4 regions of the Streptomyces sp. NPDC085927 genome follow, and region 2 is predicted to be linked to each of the others. Evidence: riboswitches for the same ligand, from Rfam matches in the RefSeq annotation. Region 2 holds a riboswitch; each other region holds the start of a gene.
The links. Region 2 has a riboswitch for cobalamin ahead of ACIF80_RS33420 (energy-coupling factor ABC transporter permease). Riboswitches for the same ligand answer to the same signal wherever they lie in the genome.
Positions count from the first base shown of each region.

Region 1: another riboswitch for cobalamin. It lies ahead of cobN (cobaltochelatase subunit CobN); the one in region 2 lies ahead of ACIF80_RS33420 (energy-coupling factor ABC transporter permease).
Region 3: another riboswitch for cobalamin. It lies ahead of ACIF80_RS13645 (ABC transporter substrate-binding protein); the one in region 2 lies ahead of ACIF80_RS33420 (energy-coupling factor ABC transporter permease).
Region 4: another riboswitch for cobalamin. It lies ahead of ACIF80_RS35420 (cobalamin biosynthesis protein); the one in region 2 lies ahead of ACIF80_RS33420 (energy-coupling factor ABC transporter permease).

Region 1 covers NZ_JBITSN010000005.1:98,675-104,404, reverse strand. The annotation lists gene ACIF80_RS15050 (methyltransferase) at 1-53, opposite strand, end outside; gene cobN (cobaltochelatase subunit CobN) at 161-3,787, opposite strand; cobalamin riboswitch at 3,821-3,964, opposite strand; gene cobG (precorrin-3B synthase) at 4,018-5,325, shown strand; gene ACIF80_RS15035 (precorrin-8X methylmutase) at 5,322-5,730, shown strand, end outside.
Region 2 covers NZ_JBITSN010000019.1:81,399-87,128, forward strand. The annotation lists gene ACIF80_RS33405 (ABC transporter permease) at 1-790, opposite strand, end outside; gene ACIF80_RS33410 (ABC transporter permease) at 796-1,764, opposite strand; gene ACIF80_RS33415 (ABC transporter substrate-binding protein) at 1,785-3,392, opposite strand; cobalamin riboswitch at 3,632-3,863, shown strand; gene ACIF80_RS33420 (energy-coupling factor ABC transporter permease) at 3,893-4,711, shown strand; gene ACIF80_RS33425 (energy-coupling factor ABC transporter substrate-binding protein) at 4,708-5,097, shown strand; gene cbiQ (cobalt ECF transporter T component CbiQ) at 5,104-5,730, shown strand, end outside.
Region 3 covers NZ_JBITSN010000004.1:374,818-380,547, reverse strand. The annotation lists partial or broken gene ACIF80_RS13650 (FecCD family ABC transporter permease) at 1-772, opposite strand, end outside; gene ACIF80_RS13645 (ABC transporter substrate-binding protein) at 769-1,824, opposite strand; cobalamin riboswitch at 1,886-2,098, opposite strand; gene dmpG (4-hydroxy-2-oxovalerate aldolase) at 2,309-3,340, opposite strand; gene ACIF80_RS13635 (acetaldehyde dehydrogenase (acetylating)) at 3,337-4,323, opposite strand; gene ACIF80_RS13630 (2-keto-4-pentenoate hydratase) at 4,320-5,183, opposite strand; gene ACIF80_RS13625 (IclR family transcriptional regulator) at 5,325-5,730, shown strand, end outside.
Region 4 covers NZ_JBITSN010000024.1:59,112-64,841, reverse strand. The annotation lists gene ACIF80_RS35425 (cobyric acid synthase) at 59-1,594, opposite strand; gene ACIF80_RS35420 (cobalamin biosynthesis protein) at 1,615-2,601, opposite strand; cobalamin riboswitch at 2,726-2,857, opposite strand; gene ACIF80_RS35415 (hypothetical protein) at 3,182-3,403, opposite strand; gene ACIF80_RS35410 (anion permease) at 3,436-4,713, opposite strand; gene ACIF80_RS35405 (class II aldolase/adducin family protein) at 4,921-5,670, shown strand.

The sequences.
Region 1 (5,730 bases), on a different contig from region 2:
ACCGGCCGCTCAGTGGAACCCGCCGCGACGAAATCATGTTCGAACAAAGTCATACTGATGATCGTGGCGCACCGGAAACGCCACGTCGTCGTCCGTCCTGAGGAATACCGACTAGGCCGCAGGACATAGACCGGGCTTTGGCCGCCGGCCGGACCGCGTCTCAGTCCTCGCCCTCCAGGTCGCCCTCCGTCTCCAGGTACACCTTCCGCAGCGCGTCGAGGACCGCCGGATCGGGCTTCTCCCACATGCCGCGCGACTCGGCCTCCAGCAGCCGCTCCGCGATGCCGTGCAGGGCCCAGGGGTTGGCCTGCTGCAGGAACTCACGGTTGGCCGGGTCCAGGACATAGGTCTCGGTGAGCTTGTCGTACATCCAGTCGGCGATGACCCCCGTGGTGGCGTCGTAGCCGAACAAGTAGTCCACGGTGGCGGCGAGTTCGAAGGCGCCCTTGTAACCGTGGCGGCGCATCGCCTCGATCCACTTGGGGTTGACCACCCGGGCGCGGAAGACGCGCGAGGTCTCCTCCACCAGGGTGCGGGTGCGGACCGTCTCGGGGCGGGTGGAGTCGCCGATGTACGCCTCGGGCGCGGTGCCGCGCAGGGCGCGGACGGTGGCGACCATGCCTCCGTGGTACTGGAAGTAGTCGTCCGAGTCGGCGATGTCGTGCTCGCGGGTGTCGGTGTTCTTGGCGGCCACCGCGATCCGCTTGTACGCCGTCTCCATCTCGTCGCGGGCCGGGCGGCCGTCCAGTTCACGGCCGTAGGCGTAGCCGCCCCAGACGGTGTAGACCTCGGCGAGATCGGCGTCGGTGCGCCAGTCGCGGGAGTCGATGAGCTGGAGCAGGCCGGCGCCGTAGGTGCCGGGGCGGGAGCCGAAGATGCGGGTGGTGGCCCGGCGTTCGTCGCCGTGTTCGGCGAGATCGGCCCGGACGTGGGCGCGGACGTGGTTGGCCTCGGCGGGCTCGTCCAGCGAGGCCGCCAGGCGCACGGCGTCGTCGAGGAGGCCGATGGTGTGCGGGAAGGCGTCGCGGAAGAAGCCGGAGATGCGCAGGGTGACGTCGATGCGGGGGCGGCCCAGTTCGTCGTACGGGATGACCTCCAGGCCCGTGACGCGGCGTGAGGCGTCGTCCCAGACGGGGCGGATGCCCAGCAGGGCGAGGGCCTCGGCGACGTCGTCCCCGGCGGTGCGCATGGCGCTGGTGCCCCAGAGGGAGAGCCCGACGGAGGTGGGCCAGTCGCCGTTGTCCGTGCGGTAGCGCTCCAGGAGGCTGTCCGCGAGGGCCTGACCGGTCTCCCACGCGAGGCGGGAGGGGACGGCCTTGGGGTCGACCGAGTAGAAGTTGCGGCCGGTCGGCAGGACGTTGACCAGACCGCGCAGCGGGGAGCCGGACGGGCCCGCGGGGACGAAGCCGCCGTTCAGGGCGTGGACGGTGTGGTCGAGTTCGGCGGTGGTGGCCGACAGCCGCGGGACGACCTCGCGGGCGGCGAACTCCAGGACGGCGGCGACCTGTTCACCGTGCCCGGTGGGCACGGCGGCCGGGTCCCAGCCCGCGTCCTCCATCGCCTGGACCAGGGCGCGGGCCTTCTCCTCCGCCTCGTCGGCCGTCGTGCGGGTGGCTGCGGACTCGTCGAGACCGAGGGCCTCGCGCAGGCCGGGCAGGGCGGTGACGCCGCCCCAGATCTGGCGGGCGCGCAGGATCGCCAGGACGAGGTTGACCCGGTCGGCGCCGGCGGGCGGGGCGCCCAGGACATGGAGGCCGTCGCGGATCTGGGCGTCCTTGACCTCGCAGAGCCAGCCGTCGACGTGCAGGAGGAAGTCGTCGAAGCCGTCGTCGTCGGGGCGGTCGTCGAGGCCGAGGTCGTGGTCGAGGCGGGCGGCCTGGATGAGGGTCCAGATCTGGGCGCGGATCGCCGGGAGCTTCGCCGGGTCCATGGAGGAGATCTGGGCGTACTCGTCGAGGAGTTGTTCCAGGCGGGCGATGTCGCCGTAGGAATCGGCGCGGGCCATCGGGGGGACGAGGTGGTCGACGAGGGTGGCGTGGACCCGGCGCTTGGCCTGGGTGCCCTCGCCCGGGTCGTTGACCAGGAAGGGGTAGACGAGGGGGAGGTCACCGAGGGCGGCGTCGGGTCCGCAGGCGGCGGACAGGCCGGCGTTCTTGCCCGGCAGCCACTCCAGGTTGCCGTGCTTGCCCAGGTGGATCATGGCGTCCGCGCCGAAGCCGCCGTCCTCGGCCCGGGCGGCGATCCAGCGGTAGGCGGCGAGGTAGTGGTGGGAGGGCGGCAGGTCGGGGTCGTGGTAGATGGCGATGGGGTTCTCGCCGAAGCCGCGCGGGGGCTGGATGAGGATCAGCAGGTTGCCGCGGCGCAGGGCGGCGAGGACGATGTCGCCCTCCGGGTTGCGGCTGCGGTCGAGGAACATCTCGCCCGGTGCCGGGCCCCAGTGCTCCTCGACGGCCGCGCGCAGTTCCCCGGGGAGGGTGGCGTACCAGCGCTTGTAGTCGGCGGCCGGGATGCGCACCGGGTTGCGGGCGAGCTGTTCCTCGGTGAGCCAGTCCTGGTCGTGGCCGCCCGCCTCGATCAGCGCGCGGATCAGTTCGTCGCCGTCCCCGGAGGCCAGTCCGGGGACCTCGGTGTCGCCGAAGTCGTACCCCTCGTCCCGCAGCCGGCGCAGAAGGGCCACCGCGCTGGCGGGGGTGTCCAGGCCGACCGCGTTGCCGATGCGGGAGTGCTTGGTCGGGTAGGCGGACAGGACGAGAGCCAGGCGCTTGTCGGCGGCCGGGATGCGCCTCAGGCGGGCGTGGCGCACGGCGATGCCGGCCACGCGGGCGGCGCGCTCGGGGTCGGCGACGTAGGCCGGGAGGCCGTCGGCGTCGATCTCCTTGAAGGAGAACGGCACGGTGATCAGGCGGCCGTCGAACTCGGGCACGGCGATCTGGCTCGCGGCGTCCAGCGGGGAGACGCCCTCGTCGCTCTCCTCCCAGGCGGTGCGGGAGCCGGTCAGACACAGGGCCTGGAGGATCGGCACGTCCAGGGTGGTGAGCGCGCCCGCGTCCCAGGACTCGTCGTCACCGCCTGCGGACGCCTCGGCGGGCTTGGTGCCGCCGGCCGCGAGGACGGTCGTGACGATGACGTCCGCCGCGCGCAACTCCTCGATCAGTTCGGATTCGGGGGCGCGCAGGGAGGCCACGTACAGCGGCAGGGGCCGCCCGCCCGCGTTCTCCACGGCGTCGCACAGGGCGTGGACGAAGGCGGTGTTGCCGCTCATGTGATGGGCGCGGTAATAGAGCACGGCGACGGTCGGGCCGTCGGTGCCTTCGCGGGGTGCGCGCTCCAGCGGGCCCCAGGTGGGCGCGGGGGCGGGCGGGTCGAAGCCGTGGCCGGTGAGCAGGACCGTGTCGGACAGGAAGCGGGCGAGCTGCTCGAGGTTGGCGGGTCCGCCGTGGGCGAGGTAGGCGTGCGCCTCGGCGGCGATGCCGACGGGGACCGTGGAGGCGGCCATCAGCTGTGCGTCGGGGGCCTGTTCACCGGTGAGGACGACGACCGGACGGCCGTCGGCGAGCAGCAGGTCGAGGCCGTCCTCCCAGGCGCGCAGTCCGCCGAGGAGGCGTACGACGACCAGGCCGACGCCCTCGAGGAGCGCGGGCAGGTCGTCGAGCGGGAGCCGGGAGGGGTTGGCGAAGCGGTAGGGCACCGGGCCGTCGGCCGCCCGGGCGCTGAGCAGGTCCGTGTCGGAGGTCGACAGGAGCAGGATGCGGGGGTGCGTCGAGCGCTCCCCGGACGAATACGGCATGCGTCGGCCGGCCTTCCTCGGGGTCCGCGCCCCGGGTGGTACAAGACGGCCGGAGTTCCTGACTCGTCCGGCCTCGTGGGGGCCGGACTCACAGTGGCGGGACCGCGCCGGATTCGCACCGGGCTTCCTCCATGTCGCCGTCATGGCGATGACGGATCCGATGATCCGCCGAGAGACATAGTAAGGGTCGGGGCAAGAGGGCAGGGCTCGGAGGCGGTGTGACGGTCGGTATGCTCGCCGCCATGTCCACGGCTCCCCTCCCTCCGTCGTCCCAGGCCACAGCGGTCTCACGGGACCGTGGTGACGCCTGTCCGGGGTCGTTGCGGTTGCACACCGCCGACGACGGCGCGCTGGCCCGGGTCCGGGTGCCCGGCGGGGTGCTCACCCTGCCGCAGGCCGAGGCGCTCGCGGACGCGGCCGACCGACTGGGCGACGGGGAACTGCATCTGACCTCGCGCGGCAATGTGCAAGTGCGTGGACTGCGCGACGACTGCGGCGCCCTGCTCGCCGGGTTGCTGGACGCGGCCGGACTGCTCCCCTCACGCGGGCACGAACGGGCACGCAACATCGTCGCCTCACCGCTGTCCGGCCTCGACGGACGTGGGGTCCGGGATGTACGGCCGTGGTTGTCGGCCCTGGACGCGTCGCTGTGCGCGAGCGAGGCCGCCCCGGCGCTGTCCGGGCGGTTCCTGTTCGCGCTCGACGACGGGCGCGGCGATGTCGCCGGACTCGGCGCCGATGTGACCGTGCGTGCGGCCGGCGACGGCGGCGCCCTGCTCGCCGTCGGCTCGGCTGACGGGGCCCTGCGGGTGTCCGGGGACGAGGCACCCCGGGCCGCGCTGCTCGCCGCCGAGACGTTCCTCGAGGTGCTGCGGGAGACCGGGGCGCGGGTCTGGCGGGTCGACGAACTGAACCTCTCCCCCGGCGAGTTGACGCGTGTGGTCCGGTCCCGTCTGACCGGCGCGGGCCTCGGTTGCGTTCCGGCGCCGAACGACCGCACCACAGGGGAGGGGCCGCCTCTGGGGGTGGTCGGGGCGGCCCTGTCCGTCCATGTGCCCCTGGGCCGTCTCACGTCCCGTCAGTGGCGGACCGTGACCCGGGTGGCCGCCGAAGTCCGGTCGGACGAAGTGCGCCTGACGCCGTGGCGCGGCATCGTCGTCCCCGCCGCCGGGACGAACGCGGCGGCAGCGGCCGACGCACTGGCCCGTCTCGCCGGCACCGGTCTGGTCACCGACGCCTCCTCCCCCTGGCTGCGCGTCGGTGCCTGCATCGGCCGGCCGGGGTGCGGCAGGTCGCGTTCCGACGTGCGGGCGGACGCGGCCGGTGCCCTCGCCGACGCGGGCCGCTCCCCCCTGCCGTTGTACTGGTCCGGCTGCGAGCGGCGCTGCGGCCACCCCCGGGGCGACCGGATCGACGTGGTCGCCGCCCCGGAGGGCGGCTACCGGATCGGCACGGTCGCCCTGGGGCGGCCGGCGCGCACCGCCGCCCTGGACGATCCCTCCCACCTCGCCGCCGCCCTGGCGGCACTCACCTCATGAGCCGTACGACGACCGAGAGCAGCGAGAAGAACACCGTGACCCCCTACGACTACGAGAAGGACGGGGCGGCCATCTACCGCCAGTCCTTCGCCACCATCCGCGCGGAGGCGGACCTCTCGGCCCTGCCCGCCGACGTCAGCCAGGTCGCGGTCCGGATGATCCACGCCTGCGGAATGGTCGACCTCGTCCGCGACATCGGTCACACCCCCGGTGTGGTGGCCCGCGCACGCGAGGCCCTGCGCGGCGGGGCTCCGATCCTCTGCGACGTGCAGATGGTGGCCAGCGGCGTGACCCGCAGGCGGCTGCCCGCCGGCAACGACGTGCTGTGCACCCTCTCCGACCCGGCCGTGCCGGAGCTGGCGGCGAAGCTCGGCACCACGCGCAGCGCCGCCGCGCTGGAGCTGT
Region 2 (5,730 bases):
GGGTGCCGCGGGCACCCTGGATGAGGGTGCCGAGGCTGGCGGTGTGGGTGGGCAGGCCGAGGCCGAGGAAGGACAGCGCCGATTCGTGCCACATGGCGTGCGGGATCATCAGGACGGCGGCGAGTCCCGCCTGCGGCAGCACCCCGGGCAGCAGGTGGCGCAGGACGACCCGCCACCGGGAGGCGCCGCCGGAGACGGCCGCGTCGATGTACGGGCGGGAGCGCAGGGAGAGGACCTCGGCGCGGACGATGCGGGCGGTGGACAGCCAGTGGGTGGCGGCGACCGAGACCACCACGGGCCAGACGCCCGGCCGGAACATGGCGACGATGAAGATGCCGAGCAGCAGGTGCGGGACGGAGGAGATGGTGTCGACCAGGCGCATGACGAGGCGGTCGACCCAGCCGCCGAGGGCCCCGGCCGCGGCTCCGACGGCGGTGCCGATCACGGTGGCGGTGAGGGCCGCCACGACGCCGACGAGCAGGGAGACCCGCAGGCCGTAGACGCAGCGCAGCAGTAGGTCGCGGCCGACGTCGTCGGTTCCGAAGGGGTGGGCCCAGCCGGGTGGGAGGAGTTTCGCGGCGAGGTCGACGGCCTGCTGGTCGAGCTGGACCAGCGGGGGGACGAGCAGGACCGCGAGGGCGGTGACGGCGACCAGGGTGGCGGAGACGCGCAGCCTCAGGGTGTGGGTGGAGCGGCGGGCGGTACCGCGCGAGCGCCATGCGGCGGCCGGGGCCGCGGGTCCGGTCGTGTTCGCCTTCTCCCGTGCGGTGCCGGCTGTGGTGTCAGTCATCGGAGTCACATCTCACTGAGCTTCACCCTCGGATCGGTCAGTCCGTACAGGAGGTCCGCCAGGAGGTTTCCGGCGAGGACGGCGGCGGTGGCGAGGGTCGTCAGGGCGGCCAGGAGCGGGAAGTCGACGGCGGTGGCCGCCTCGACGGTGGCGGCGGCGATGCCCGGCCAGCTGAAGACGCTCTCGACCAGGAGGGCGCCGGTGATGAGTTCGGGTACGCGGGAGCCGATCAGGGTGAGGACGGGCAGGAGGCCGGAGCGCAGGGCGTGCCCGAGGAGCACCGTGCGTTCGCCGAGGCCGCGGGCGCGGGCGCCGCGTACGGGGTCCTCGGCGAGCGCGTCGCCGACGCCCTGACGGACGTACAGCGTGAACCAGGGCAGCTGGGAGACGGCGAGGACGCCTGCGGGGAGGACCAGGTGGCGTGCGACCTGTCCGGCGGTGACGTGTTCGCTGCCGGTGTCGGTGAGGCCGCCGGCCGGGAGGACGTCCAGCTGGAGGGCGAACAGCCAGACGGCGAGCAGGGCGATCCAGAAGACCGGCGCGGCCTCCAGGGAGTACGCGAGGGAGGTGACCGTGCGGTCGAGGAGCGAGCCGGGGCGGCGTGCGGCGAGCACGCCGAGCAGGGTGCCGAGCAGGACGGCGACGGCGAAGGCGAAGGCGCACAGCAGCGTGGACCACACGATCCGCTCGCCGATCGCGTCGGCGACCGGCTGCCGCAGCACGCTGGACTGGCCGAGGTCGCCGGTGAGGGCGGAGGTCAGCCACTCCCACCAGCGGACGGCGAAGGGGCGGTCCACGCCGAGGTTGTCCCGGAGCCGGTCCAGGGTCTCCTGGTCGGCGCCGAGGGCGGCGGTGCCGGCGTAGGCCTTGACGGGGTCGAAGGGGGAGGCGGCGGCGATGGCGAACACGCCGAAGGTGACGACGAGGAGGACGGGCACGGCGAGCAGGGCCCGCCGTGCCACGAGGTGGGCCATCGGGGCCCAGGGCAGGGAGGTCACTTCTTGGGCTGCCAGTCCTCGGCGTTCCACCAGGGGCCGCTGGCGAAGCCGTGCTCGTGCGGTTCGACCTGGGTGGTGAGGTTCTCCCAGCGGTCGGCGAGGACGTAGAGGTGGTCGATGTGGGTGAGGAAGGTGTAGCCGGGGTTCTTGACGAGTTCGCGCTGGAGGTCGTCGTAGGCGGCCTTGCGGTCCTCGGGGTCCTGGCTGCGGCGGCCGGTCTCGAGGGCCTTGTCGACGGCGGGGTTGTCGTAGCGGGCCATGTTGTTGAAGCCGTCGCCGGCGAGGGAGGAGTGCAGCAGGGTGTAGAGGCCGAAGTCGGGGTCGCCGGTGCTGCCGAAGCCGGCGAGGACGGCGTCCTTGCCCATCCGGGGTTCGATGACCTCCCAGGTGGCGCCCTCGACCTTGACGTCGATGCCGGCCTTCTTGGCGTCGGAGGCGTAGGCGAGGGCGTGGTCCTGGCGGACCTTGTCGCCGGAGGGGTAGTAGAGGGTGAAGGCGGCCCGGACGCCGTCCTTGGCACGGATGCCGTCCTTGCCGGTCCTCCAGCCGTCCCGGTCGAGGATCTTCTGAGCCTCGGGGAGGTTCTGGGGGCGTTCGACGTCCTTGGTGTACCAGGGGTCGTCGAGGGGCAGCGGGCCGTAGGCGGGGCGGCCGGCTCCGTCGAGGATCTTGTCGACCATGGCCCGGCGGTCCACGGCGAGGTCGAGGGCGCGGCGGATCGCGGTGTCGCCGGTGACCTTGTGCGCGGTGGGGAGGGTGACGGCGCGGAAGTCGTAGGTGGTGGCCCGGTACGTGGTGCGGCCGTCGTCGTTCTTGAAGGTGGCGGCGAGGTTGGGCGGGAGGGTCGCGCCGTCGAGGTCGCCGGAGCGCAGCCGGGTGGCGCGGACGTCGTCGTCGGCGATGACCGCCATGGTGATCTTCTTCACCCGGGGGGCGCCGCCCCAGTAGTCCGGGTTCGCCTTGAAGGTCAGCTTCTCGCCCTTGCTCCAGCCGGTGAGCACGTACGGTCCGGTACCGACCGGCTCGGTGTTGAAGGAGCCGGTGTTGGGGTCCTGCTCACCGGTGATGTGCTCGGGGACGATGGGCAGGACGGTGCGGGCGGCGAAGGCCGCGTAGGGGTACTTGAGGGTGAAGACGACCTTGTCGTCGCCGTCCGCGCGGACCTTTTCGACGGCGTCCAGTTCGCTCTTGGCGGTGTTGTTGGTCTTGTCGTCGAGCACCGTTTCGTACGTGTGGACCACGTCCTCGGCGGTGAGGGGTTCGCCGTCGCTGAACGTCACGCCGGAGCGCAGGGTGTAGGTGTAGGTGCGGCCGTCGTCGCCGATCTCGGGCAGGGCCTTCGCCAGCGCGGGCTTCAGTTTCAGGTCGGCGTCCCGGGCGAGCAGTCCGTCGAAGATCTTGGAGTTGCCGTCCTTGCCGTAGCCGAGCAGGGGGCTCAGGGTGTCGGGTTCGGAGGGGACCCCGATCACCACGGATTCGGCGGACCCGCCACCGCCCGCACCGGCGTCCGTGCCGCCGGTCGGCGCCGAGCAGGCGGCGACCGCCGCGATCGCGGCGGCCGTGGTCGCCGCGCCGGTACTGCGCCGTATTCGTCGGGTCGTCATCGATCCTCACACCTCTACTGACCTGAATTCGTTGTTGCATATTAATTGCAGCAAGGTTCTGCCCAGAGCCCCGGCCCCCCATGCCGGCGTCCCGGCGACACAGTGGCCGCCCGGGCGGGCGGCGAAGGGCGGCCGGCGCACCACCTGCGCACACCCGCGCACACCCGCTGTCAGGGCCGCGGGTGTGCGCGGGGGCACGAGCTGCGGAACGCCGTCCGCGCGCGCCCCCGCACCCGCTTGTCACCAGGACGGATCCGGGTCTACTGTCGCCACGCCTTGGTGAACGGGAAATCCGGTGCGATACCGGTGCGGCCCTCGCCACTGTGATCGGGAAGTCCGGCTCCGGCCCCTGGTCCTGTCCCCCCGACAGGACCGACGGGCAGCCACTGGGTCCCTCCGGGACCCGGGAAGGCGGAGCACGGGCGGTGGTACCCGTCAGCCAGGAGACCGGCCAAGGCGCGTCAACCATCCACGAGGTGTTGGAGAGGGTCTGCTGAGCCATGCACATCGCCGAAGGTTTTCTGCCACCGGTACACGCGGTCGCCTGGGGCGCCGCGGCGGCGCCGTTCGTCGTCCACGGCGCCCGGTCACTCGTCCGTGAAGTCAGGGAACATCCCGAGAGCACGCTGCTGCTCGGCGCCTCGGGAGCGTTCACCTTCGTCCTGTCCGCGCTGAAACTGCCCTCGGTGACCGGGAGTTGCTCCCATCCCACCGGCACCGGGCTGGGCGCCATCCTGTTCCGGCCGCCGATCATGGCGGTGCTGGGCACCATCACCCTGCTGTTCCAGGCCCTGTTGCTGGCCCACGGCGGGCTGACCACGCTGGGCGCCAACGTCTTCTCGATGGCGATCGTCGGGCCGTGGGCGGGCTACGGCGTGTACCGGCTGGCGCGGCGGTACGGGGCACCGCTGATGGCGGCGGTGTTCTGCGGCGCGTTCGTCGCCGACCTGTCCACGTACTGCGTCACCAGCGTGCAGCTGGCGTTCGCCTTCCCCGACCCGGGGAGTGGCTTCCCGGGCGCGCTCGGGAAGTTCGGTTCCATCTTCGCCGTCACGCAGATCCCGCTCGCGGTGAGCGAAGGACTGCTGACCGTCCTGGTGATGCGCCTGCTGGTGCAGTCCAGCAAGGGTGAACTGACCCGTCTCGGCGTGCTGTTGACCGGTAAGCGTGCCGCGTCGGCAACGGCGGCGACGGAGACGGGGACGGGGACGGGGACGGGGGAAGGCTCCGACGCGAGGACAAAGCTCGAGCCGGAGTCGGAGACGACGGGCACGGCAGGGACGACGGGGACGACCGGTACCGGGACGGTGGCTCGATGACCAGGAACGCGAAGATCAACGCCCTGCTGCTGCTCGCCGTGGCCGCGCTCGCGGTGCTGCCGCTGGCGCTCGGGCTCGGCGACCACAAGGAGGAGCCGTTCGCCGGTGCGGACGGCGAGGCGGAGACCGCCATCACCGAGCTCGAACCGGACTACGAGCCGTGGTTCTCGCCGTTGTACGAACCTCCGTCCGGTGAGATCGAGTCGGGGCTCTTCGCCCTCCAGGCCGCCGTGGGCGCGGGGGTCCTGGCGTACTACTTCGGGGTGCGGCGCGGGCGTCGGCAGGGTGAGGAACGGGCACGGCAGCAGCAGCCGGCGCCCGGTGCCGGCCCGGGCGCCGGCACCGGCCGGCCCGACGAGGCGGTCTCCCCCGGCCCCCGGGCCTGATCCCGCGTGCTGCCGATCGACGCGGCGGCGCACAGCAGTCGCTGGCGCCGCCGTCATCCCGTGGACAAGGCCGTGCTCGGGCTGGGGCTCACCGTGCTCGCGATCTCCCTGCCTCCGTGGCCGGGGGCTGCCCTGGTCCTGCTGACCGCGCTCGTGGTGCTGCTGGGCCCGGCGGGGGTGCCGGGCCGGCGGCTGTGGCGTGCCTACCGGGTGCCGCTGGGCTTCTGCGTCACCGGGGCGCTCACGCTGCTGGTGCAGGTGGGCGGGCCGGACGGGTTCGTTTCCCCGGCCCCCGAAGGGCCGCTGCGTGCGGGCGAGTTGCTGCTGCGCACCTCGGCGGCGTCCCTCGGGGTGCTGCTGTTCGCCTTCACCACGCCGATGTCGGACCTGCTGCCGCGTCTGGTGCGGGCCGGGGTGCCCGCGCCGCTGGTGGACGTGGCCCTGGTGATGTACCGCATGAGTTTCCTGCTGCTCGACTCGGTGCGCCGGATCGGTCAGGCGCAGGCGGCCCGGCTCGGGCACACCACCCGGGCGGCGTCCTGGCGTTCGCTGGGCGGTCTCGGCGCGACGGCGTTCGTCCGGTCCTTCGACCGGGCGGCGCGGCTGCAGGCGGGGCTCGCCGGGCGCGGTTAC
Region 3 (5,730 bases), on a different contig from region 2:
AGCTGACCAGGACGGCGGTGAGCAGCGCCGTGGCACACAGCAGGACGAGGCGGGAGCGGGCGATGTGCACGCCGAGGCCGGCGGCGGCCTCCTCGCCGAAGGCGAAGGCGTCCAGGCTGGTGGAGTGCCCGAGGCAGACGACGAGCACCAGGGCGAGGACCGCCGTGCACAGCAGCACCTGGCCCCAGTCGGCACCGGCGAGCGAGCCGAGCAGCCAGAACAGCACGCCCTTGGTGGTCTCCGCGTCGGCGGAGGTCAGCACGGTGAACGAGGTCAGCGCGGAGAACAGTTGCATGGCCGCCACCCCGGACAGCACCACCCGGTCCATGCTCCCGCCGAGGCTGTGGCTGAGCAGCATCACGAGCCCGAAGGACACCAGCGCGCCGGCGAAGGCGCCCGCCGACAGCGACAGCGCTCCGCCGCCGACACCAAGCACCAACACGGCGACCGCGCCCGTGGACGCCCCGGAGGACACGCCGAGTACGAACGGGTCGGCGAGCGGGTTGCGCAGCAGGGACTGCATGACCGCGCCGCACAGGGCGAGTCCGGCGCCGCACACGGCGGCGAGCAGGGTGCGCGGCATCCGCAGGTTCCACACGATGCCGTCGCGCAGCGGCGTCATCGTGCTGTCGCCGCCGCCCAGATGGGCTTCCACCGACGCCCACACGTCGGCGGTGGAGATGTCGGCGGGCCCGATGGTCGCGGCGGCGGCGACGGAGGCGGCCAGTGCCGCGAGCCCGCCGCCGGTCAGCAGCAGGGTGCGCGGGCTCACTTGGTGAGCCCGAAGTCGCGCAGGCCGGCGGCGACCTGCTCGATCCCTTCCACGGTGCGGAGGGAGGGGTTCATCGCCTGGCCGCTGAGCAGGACGTACCGCTTCTTCTTCACCGCGGCGAGGTTGCGCGTGGCCGGGTTGGTCTCCAGGAAACGGATCTTCGCCTCGGCGGTTTCCGCGGTCTGGGACTTGCGGGTCAGGTCGCCGAGGACGATGACGTCGGGGTCGCGGTCGGCGACCGTCTCCCAGTTGATCTGCGGCCACTCGTCGTGGGTGTCGGAGAAGGCGTTCTCGGCACCGACCTCGCGGGTGATGGCGCCGGGGGCGCCGCAGCAGCCGGCCAGGTAGGGCGACTGGGAGTTGGCGAACCAGTACATGAGGGAGGTGCCGGAGGCGTCCAGGCCGTCGGTGGCCCCGCGCACCCGCTCCTTCAGTTCCGCGACCAGTTCGTCGCCGCGCTCCTCGATGCCGAAGACGCGGGCGAGATCGCGTATTTCGCCGTAGACGGTGTCGAGGGTGAGCGCCGTGCTGCGGGAGCCGTCGCCGCCGCTGTCGTTGTCCTTCCCGGCGGCGCAGTCCGCCGGGGAGACGTACGTGGGAACGCCCAGTTCCCCGAACTGCTCGCGGGTGGCGACGCCGCCCCTGCCGAGCGTGGAGACGAAGGATGCGGTGACGAAGTCGGGTTCGGCGTCCAGCACCTCCTCGAAGGAAGGGTTGTTGTCCGCCAGGCGGGGCACCGACGTGTTGGCCTTCTTCAGGCCCTTCATCACCGGGTCGGTCCAGGTGGCGGTGCCGGCCATGCGGTCGGCGAGGCCGAGGGAGAGCAGGATCTCGGTGGTGCCCTGGTTGAGGGAGACGACGCGCTCGGGTGCCGACTTCACCGTGATCCGGTTCCCGCAGTTGTCGAAGGTCAGCGGGTAGCCAGACGCGGCGGACCGTTCCGGGCCGGCGGCGGTGTCCTCGCCGGCTCCGCCGCAGGCGGTGAGCAGCAGGGCGGGAGTGAGGAGAAGGGCTGCGGCACGGCAGCGGGGAACGGAGAGAGCACGGGGCACGGGTACGCCTTGCACTGTCGGGGCTCGTACGCGGAGCCTGGCCTACAAAGGACCTCACCGCCGACGGCGGCGAGGTGCCAGCAGGTCTTCGGACTCGGGTTCGTCCGGACGGAGCGCCTTCCCAGGGCAGTGCGCGCCGGCCCTTTGGCCGACCCGCCGCCCCAGTGGCGTCATGAGTGCTCCGCCCGTCCCCCTCACCGCTGCGCGTCAGTTCCGGATTCCCACCGGATTCCCTGGCCTCGGATGTGGCACGACTGGCTCCGGAAGCGTACCAAGACGTTCGTACGACCTGGTCGCGGGAGAGCGCGGCGCCGGTCGCGCCCGCGACGGTGCGTTCCGGTACCGCTCGCCGGGTCCGCCGCCGGTTCGCCGTCCCGGTGCCGCCGGAGGCTGATCGCCCGTCTGCCCGGCGCGCCTGCGGCCCGGGGCCCGGGGCGGGTGCGGCGGCGCACCCGCCCCGGGCCGGACCGGCCGTGCATGGGTGTCAGCCCGCCGGGGCCTGCGCCACGAGGTCGAGAGCGATATCGGTGATCATGTCCTCCTGGCCGCCGACCATCTTGCGGCGCCCGACCTCGACGAGGATCGCGCGGGTGTCGATGCCGTAGCGCTCGGAGGCCCGTTCGGCGTGGCGCAGGAAGCTGGAGTACACGCCCGCGTAGCCGAGCGTCAGCGTCTCCCGGTCGACCTGCACCGTGCGGTCCTGCAGCGGCCGTACGAGATCGTCGGCCGCGTCCATGAGGGGGAACAGGTCGCAGCCGTGGTCCCAGCCCATGAGGTCGGCGACCGCGATGAACGCCTCCAGCGGGCAGTTGCCCGCCCCCGCGCCCTGACCCGCGAGCGAGGCGTCGACGCGGGTGACGCCGTTCTCGACGGCGACCACGGTGTTGGCCACACCGAGGGCGAGGTTGTGGTGGGCGTGGATGCCGAGTCCGGTGGCCGGGTCGAGGACGTCGCGGTAGGCCCTGACGCGGTCACGGACCCCGTCCATGGTGAGCCGGCCGCCGGAGTCGGTGACGTAGACGCAGTGGGCGCCGTAGGACTCCATGAGCTTGGCCTGGCGGGCGAGTTCGGCCGGCTCGGCCATGTGGGACATCATCAGGAACCCCGCGACGTCCATACCCAGCTCACGCGCCGCCGCGATGTGCTGGGCGGAGATGTCCGCCTCGGTGCAGTGCGTGGCGATCCGCACGGAGCGGATCCCCAGGGAGTGGGCCCGCTTGAGGTCGTGGACGGTGCCGATGCCGGGCAGCAGGAGCGTCGTGGGTATGGCGTGCCGCGTGGCACCGGCCACCGCTTCGATCCATTCCCAGTCGGTGTGGGCGCCGACGCCGTAGTTGATGCTGGAGCCGGCCAGGCCGTCACCGTGGGCGATCTCGATCGCGGCCACGCCGGCCGCGTCCAGCTCGGCGGCGATGGCGCGGGCCTGGTCGACGGTGTAGCGATGGCGGACGGCGTGCATGCCGTCCCGCAGTGTCACGTCCTGCACGTACAGGGCGGGCTGCTGCTGTGCGGTCATCGGGAGACCACCTCCGGCGTGTGGTGGGCGGCCATGCGCTCCGCGGTGCGCAGCGCGGCCGAGGTCATGATGTCGAGGTTGCCGGCGTAGGACGGCAGGTAGTGGGCGGCGCCCTCGACCTCGAGGAACACCGACACCCGTGTCGCGTCCGGGGTGCGGGAGCCGGCGGGGAGGAGGGAACGCAGCGGGTCGTCGGCGGCGACCCGGTCGAACTGCACGGCCTGCTTGAGGCGGTAGCCGGGGACGTAGCCCTGGACCCGGGCGACCATCTCCTCCACCGAGTCCTTCACCGCGGTGTCGTCGCATTCGCCCACCAGGCAGTGGACGGTGTCGCGCATGATGAGTGCGGGTTCGGCGGGGTTGAGGATGATGATGGCCTTGCCGCGGGCCGCGCCGCCGACCTGTTCGATGGCGGACGACGTGGTCTCGGTGAACTCGTCGATGTTGGCCCGGGTGCCCGGTCCGGCCGAGCGGGACGCGATGGATGCGACGATCTCGCCGTAGTGCACGGGCGTGACCGCTCCGACCGCCGCGACGACGGGAATGGTGGCCTGGCCGCCGCAGGTGACCATGTTGACGTTGGCGGCGCCGAGGTGGGCCGCGCCGTTGACCGGCGGCACCACGTAGGGGCCCAGTGCGGCGGGGGTGAGGTCGACGAGTGTGCGGCCCAGGGGGCGCAGGACGTCCTCGTGGTGGCGGTGGGCCCCGGCCGAGGTGGCGTCGAAGACGATGTCGATGTCGGCGAACTCGTCCATCCTCACCAGCCCCTCCACCCCTTCGTGGGTGGTGGCGACCTTGAGGCGGCGTGCGCGTGCCAGGCCGTCGGAGTCCGGGTCGATGCCCGCCATGGCGGTGATCTCCAGGCTCTCGGAGAGCCGCAGCACCTTGATCATCAGGTCGGTGCCGATGTTGCCGGAGCCGATGACCGCTACTCTGGTCCGCCTCGCGGGGGCCGTGCTCGTCGTGGTGGTCGTGCTCGTCACTGCTGTGCTCCCTCGTCCGGGGTGTCCTGGGTGTCCGGGGTGTCGGTGGTGTCCGGTGCGAACGAGACCTGTACGGAGCCGAGCCCGGTGATGTGGGCGTCGAAGCGGTCGCCGGGAGCGGCCACGGCCATGGGTCCCAGGGCACCGGTGAGGACGATGTCCCCCGCGCGCAGCGGATCTCCGGCGGCGGCGAGTACGTCCGCCAGCCAGACGGCGGCGTTGAGCGGGCCGCCCAGGCAGTCGCGCCCCGAGCCGCTGGACACCTCCTCCTCGTTGCGCAGCAACGTCATCCGCACGTCCCTCAGGTTCACCGCGGTCAGCGGCACGGGGGTGCCGCCGAGGACGAAGAGGCCCGAGGAGGCGTTGTCGCAGACCGTGTCGACGATGGAGATGTCCCAGCCGCTGATGCGGCTGTCGACGATCTCCAGAGCGGGCAGGGCGAAGTCCACCGCGCGCAGTACGTCGGCGACCGTGGGTCCGACGAAGGGAAGGTCGGCGCCGAGGACGAGTGCCACTTCGGCCTCGACCTTGGGCTGGAGCAGCCTCCGGGCAGGGACCGTTCCGCCGTCGGGAACGGCCATGTCGGACAGCAGGGCTCCGAAGTCCGGCTGGTCGACGCCGAGTTGCTTCTGCACGGCCGGTGAGGTGAGGCCGATCTTGCGGCCCACGATCCTGCGGCCGTCGGTGAGGCTGCGCCGCACGTTGAGACGCTGCACCTCGTAGGCGGTGCCGATGTCGCCGGCGCCGAGGAGCGTGCGCACAGGCGGACACGTCACGCCCGTCTGCGCGGCCTGCTTCAGGAGGTCGGCCGCCTTCAGGATGGGACCGGGCGGCGGGTCGTACAGGGGAGGCGTGGTCATGTTGCCCTCGGGGAGTGCGTCGGAAGGGTGGTTCCGGAGGTTCGGGACCGGAGTCCGGCGGGTGCGGAGCTTCCGGTATAGACAGGGGGGCGCACCTCTGACAATCATTGTTCCGTGACACGGAACAATGACCAGGGCAACATGCTGGACAAAGCGGTATCCATCCTGAATTGCTTCGACAGCGTCGGCGGATCGTTCCGGCTCACGGAACTCTCGGACCGTACGGGGCTGCCGAAGGCCACGGTGCACCGGCTGACCGCGGATCTGGTCCGCCTCCAGCTGATGGAGAAGGAGGGCACCGCCTACCGTCTCGGCGGCCGGCTCTTCGAACTGGGCAGTCTGGTTCCGCGCCGGCACGGCCTGCGGGAGACGGCCCTGCCCTTCCTCCAGGATCTCTACGAGGCCACCCACGAGACGGTGCACCTCGGTGTGCGCGAAGGACGGGAGGTGGTCTACCTGGAGCGCATCCACGGCCACGACCGGCTGCCGCTGCCCTCACGGGTGGGCGGACGTCTCCCGCTGAGCTGCACCGGCGTGGGCAAGGCAC
Region 4 (5,730 bases), on a different contig from region 2:
GCCCGGGGGCGGCACTCCCGGAGCCCCGCCGCGTCGACGGCCGACGGCGGCGCGGCGCTCATGCGGGCGCTCCCGGCGGAACGAACGGCAGCCCCGGCGGGGCGCCGGACTCGATGAGCCGCCACAGCGCATCCGTGTCCGCGTGCTCTTCGATCAGATCGCCGAGCCGGTCGAGCTGCTCCTCGCGCAGCGCGGCGAACGAGGTGTCGGGGGCCGGTACGAAACGGCGTCCCGCGGCGGCGGCCACCTCGCGCAGGAAGGCCCGGCGGAAGCCGTCCGACTCCAGCGAACCGTGCCAGTGCGTGCCCCAGGTCTGCCCGGCCCGGCAGCCGTCCAGGCCGTGTCCGCCGTCATCGGAGATGAACGCCGTACCTCCCCGTACGTCGGCGACCCCGTGATGGATCTCGTAGCCCTCGACGGGCTCCCCGAGGGCCTTTCCGACGGGCCGCTCGAGCGTCTTCTCCCGTGCGAAGCGCACCCGTACGGGCAGGATCCCGAGCCCGTCGACCCGGCCGGCGCGGCTCTCCACGTCGTCCTCGATGCGCTCGCCGAGGATCTGGAAGCCCCCGCAGATCCCGAGCACGGGCCGCCCCTCGGCCGCCCGCCGCCGCAGGGCGTCCGCGAGCCCGCGCTCCCGCAGCCACTGCAGGGCCCGTACGGTGCCGCGCGTGCCCGGCACCACCACGAGGTCGGCGTCGGCCAGTTCCTCGGGCCGGTCCACGAAGCGGACCACGACCCCCGGTTCCGCGGCCAGCGCGTCCACGTCGGTGAAGTTGGACATCAGCGGCACCGCGCACACGGCGACCCGCAGCACGTCCTCGCCGACCGGCGCGGCGACCGCGGACTCCCGTACGGCACCCCGCAGGGACACCGCCAGTCCGTCCTCCTCGTCGATGCCGAGCCCGTGCCGGAAGGGCAGCACGCCGTACGTGTGCCGCCCGGTCAGACCGTGCAGCATGTCCAGGCCCGGCTCCAGCAGCGAGACATCGCCCCGGAACTTGTTCACCAGGAAGCCGGCGACCAGCTCCTGGTCCTCGCGCGACAGCAGCGCGACGGTGCCGAAGAAGGAGGCGAAGACCCCGCCGCGGTCGATGTCGCCGACGACGAGGACGGGGAGCGAGGCGTTCCTGGCGATCCCCATGTTGACGATGTCGGTGCGCCGCAGATTGATCTCGGCCGGGCTGCCGGCCCCTTCGCAGATCACCGCGTCGTACGTGGCCCGCAGCTGCGCGAGGGAGTCCAGCACCGTGCCCAGGAGCTGTTGTTGCCGCCCGCCGTGGTAGCCGCGCGCGCTCAGCTCACCGACCGGCCTGCCCAGCAGCACGACCTGGCTGCTCCGCTCCCCGCCCGGCTTGAGCAGCACCGGGTTCATCAGCGCGGTCGGCTCGACCCGGCAGGCCTGGGCCTGCATGGCCTGCGCCCGCCCGATCTCGGCGCCCTCCCGCGTCACGAACGAGTTCAGTGACATGTTCTGCGCCTTGAACGGCGCGACCTTGACGCCCTGCCGCACCAGCCACCGGCAGATCCCGGCGGCCACCACGCTCTTGCCGGCGTCCGACGTCGTACCGGCGACCAGCAGCCCGCCGCCCCTCATACCGGCCGTGGCACCGCCCGTCATGCCGTACGCCCCTTTCGGCGCGCCTTGGGGACGGCCCGCACGACGGCCCGTACGCCGATGCGCGCGCCGACGCCGACGCCGAGTGCCAGCCGGCCGACGCGCTGCGAGAGCCGTACCGCGCGGTCGATGTCCGCCACGGTCACGGCACGGCCGCCGCCGTTGAGGACGGGCCGGTGCTCGACCCGCCCGGCGTAGGACAGCGTCCCGCCGAGCCGCACGCCGAGCGCGCCCGCGAAGGACGCCTCCACGGGTCCGGCGTTGGGACTCGGATGCTTCGCGGCATCCGCGCGCCATGCCAGGACGGCACCCCGCGGATCCGGCCCGGCGACCGCGGCGAGTACGGCGGTCAGCCGCGCCCCGGGCCACCCGGCGACGTCGTCGAGGCGCGCGGAGGCCCAGCCGTACCGCAGATGCCGGGGGGACTTGTGACCGACCATGGCGTCCAGGGTGTTGACGGCCCGGAACCCGAGCAGCCCCGGCACACCGGCGGCGGCACCCCACACCAGGGCGCCCACCACGGCGTCGGAGGTGTTCTCGGCGACGGACTCCACGACCGCGCGGGCGATCCCTTCGGCGTCCAGCGCCTGCGGGTCCCGCCCGCACAGGTGCGGCAGCCGCGCCCGCGCCGCCTCGATGCCCTCGGCGGTCCCGGACTCCAGGGCGCGCCCGATGGCGCGGGCCTCCCGGGCCAGCGACGTCCCTCCGACGACGGCCCAGGTGGCCACGCCGGTCAGGGCGACGGAGGCGGCGGGGGAGGACCGTACGCAGCGGGCGGCCAGGCTCCCCAGAGCGACGGCCCCGCCGACGCAGACGGCGGTGTGCAGCGCGCCCCGGCCCCGGTCGTCCTGCCACAGCACCCGTTCCACGGCAGCCGCGGCCCGCCCGAAAGCGGCGACCGGATGCCCTCGGCGGGGATCGCCGAGAAGCAGGTCGCCGAGGAGGCCGGCGGCGGCACCGTACGCGAACTCGCGATCGGCACCCATGGGCTCAGCCGGTGAGGGATCCGGCGGGAACGGCCGCCCCGGACCGGGGCGGAGCATCGCTGGTCGACCTCAACAGGCAGCCGGGCATGGCGGTATGTCCTCACTCAGGGTGTCCACGCCCTGGTTCGACGAGACCGGCGGTGGGAGTTCCTGGCTCCCGGGGTCGTGCACCCCGGTGACAGTGGCGGGACCGCGCCGGATTCGCACCGGCTTCCTCTCCTGCCGCCGTAATGGCTCCGGCAGTTCACCACGGTCCGGAAGAACCGTCAACTTGCCTTTGACCTGCGAGGCTGAAGTGTGCTGAGGCCCACAGAGGGGTTCCGGAAGGTGAACCGCGGGCAGGGGGTTCCGCGGCGCGACAAGCAGTTCGGAACGGTCGGCAGACGCTCCGGAAACAGCCGGCGGAGATGGTCAGGGGCCGGCCGGCGGACGGTCCGGGAAACGCGGAACGGGCGGTACGGAGGCAATGTGCCCCGCACCGCCCGCCGGACGGACGACATGGCCCCGACCGGGACGCCGGCCCGGGACCTGCCCCGGAATCAGGCGCCGTCAGGCGAACCGGACAGCCGTCGGGCAGTCGTCAGGCCATGATCAGGTAGATCCCGTACGCCACCGCCGCCGCGCAGGCCGCGAAGCAGGCGTAGGCGCCGGTGATCGCCAGGACCGTGGACTCGCCCTGGGCGGCGGCCCGTTCACGGCGGGACAGGCCGGTGATGCCCAGGGTGAACAGGGCCACCAGGGCCACGGTGACCACGAGGCTGACGCCGAAGACGGAACCGAGGGCCGCCCAGTCGATCTTCATGGTGCTCTTCTCCTACGTGTCTTCCTGCGGGGTCAGACCGTGGTCCTGGCCGGAGGGGCCATCGGGTCGGTGGGGGCCGGGATGGTGGCCGAGAGCTCCTCGGCCACGGGGCCCGCCGGCGGGGGAGCCACCGCGGCCATGGCCGCGGTCACGACGCCGCTCTGCTCCTCGCCGGTGGCCCCGGAGGCGCCGGGGCCGTCGGTGTCGTCGGTGTCGTTGACGTTGGTGTGGTCGACGACCTCGCGCCGGGAGATCTTCCAGATCGCCGCGCTGGAGGCGATCAGGAAGACGGCGACGAGGGCGGTGCCCCAGCTGCCGAAGCCGCAGACCCACTCGGCGACCGCCGCGACCAGGGCCGCCGCCGGCAGCGTCAGACCCCAGGCGACGAACATCCGGGTGGCCGTGGACCAGCGGACCACGCCGCCCTTGCGGCCCAGGCCCGCACCCATCACGGAACCGGAGACGGAGTGCGTGGTGGACAGGGAGAAACCGAGGTGGGAGGAGGCCAGGATGACCGTCGCGGCGCTGGTCTGGGCGACGAAGCCCTGCTGCGGCTGGAGGTCGGTCAGGCCCTTGCCCATGGTGCGGATGATGCGCCAGCCGCCGAGGTAGGTGCCGAGCGCGATGGCGATGCCCGCGGAGACGATGACCCACATCGGCGGGTCCGAGTCGGGAGCCAGGGCACCGCCGGCGACCAGGGCCAGGGTGATGATGCCCATCGTCTTCTGGGCGTCGTTGGTGCCGTGGGCCAGGGAGACCAGACCGGCGGAGGCGATCTGTCCGGCCCGGTACCCCTTCTCGGAGGACTTGCTGTCGGCCGACTTGCGGTTCATGCGGTAGGTCAGCCGGGTCGCGAACATCGCGGCCAGGCCGGCGACCAGCGGCGCGGCGATCGCGGGGATCAGCACCTTGGTGACCAGGACGTCGCCGTGCACCGCGCCGAAGCCCGCCGAGGCGACGGTGGCGCCGATCAGGCCGCCCATCAGGGCGTGCGAGGAGCTGGACGGCAGACCGACCAGCCAGGTCAGGAGGTTCCAGAGGATCGCGCCGACCAGTGCGGCGAAGATGACCTCGGGACGGATGCCGGCCTCGTCGACGAGGCCCTTGGAGATCGTGTTGGCGACCTCCACGGAGAGGAAGGCGCCCACCAGGTTGAGCACGGCGGACATCGCCACCGCAACCTTGGGCTTGAGGGCACCGGTCGAAATGGTCGTCGCCATCGCGTTCGCGGTGTCGTGGAAACCGTTCGTGAAATCAAACGCAAGTGCGGTTACCACCACAATCGCGAGGATCAGCGAGAAGCTTTCCATTTACCCAGGCAATCGTTCGAAGTCATTGGCGCGTTGAACGTAGGTAACTTGGATGAACGGAAGATGAACTGGGATGGGCGTCAGGGTGACTGTGATGAAGCCGACTGTTCCACAACGGGCCGAGGACGGCCGTGAGCAGTCGCGGAGAGTCGTGGGAGCCGGCGGGACGCCGTTGAGGAGACTCCGGTCACCCGGCAGGATCGCGGCATGACCGAACGACAGGGGGACCGGCGGGCCGCGGAGGACGGAGCGCGCGCCGAGGACCGCCCGCAGCGCGCGGGAGAACGGCGGGAGCGCCGGGCCGGGGCCGTGAGCGGCGAGGAGGCGCACGCCTGGGCCGCCCTCGTCGGGGCGGCCCGCCGGACCGTCTCGGACGGGCTCGTCGTCGGAACCTCCGGCAACGTCTCGGTGCGGGTCGGGGCGACCGTACTGGTCACACCGTCGGGAGTGCCCTACGACCGGCTGACGCCGGACGACGTCACCGGCGTCGACCTCACCGGCCGGCAGGTGCTCGGCACCCTGGTCCCCACCAGCGAGCTGCCCATGCATCTCGCGGTGTACCGCACGACCGGCGCCCGCGCGGTGGTGCACACGCACGCCGTGCACGCGACCGCCGTCTCCACGCTCGTCGACGAACTCCCGCTGATCCACTACATGGCCGCCGCGCTCGGCGGACCCGTCCGGGTGGCTCCCTACGCGACGTACGGCACCGACGAGCTGGCCGGGAACATGCTGCGCGCCCTCGAGGACCGTACCGGCTGCCTCCTCCAGAACCACGGCACCGTCACCCACGGCACGACCCTCGACCAGGCCTACGACCGCACCGCCCAGCTGGAGTGGATGTGCAGGCTCTGGCTGACCGCCTCGTCCGTCCCCGGCCGCTCCCCGAACCTCCTGTCGGCCGGGCACCTGGCGGAGGTCACCGACCGCCTGCGGAGCTACGGACAGCACGGCTGACCCGCCCGGCCGGTGGGCGGGTCAGCCCTTGACCGGTCGACACCGTGTGGTGTTGACCGG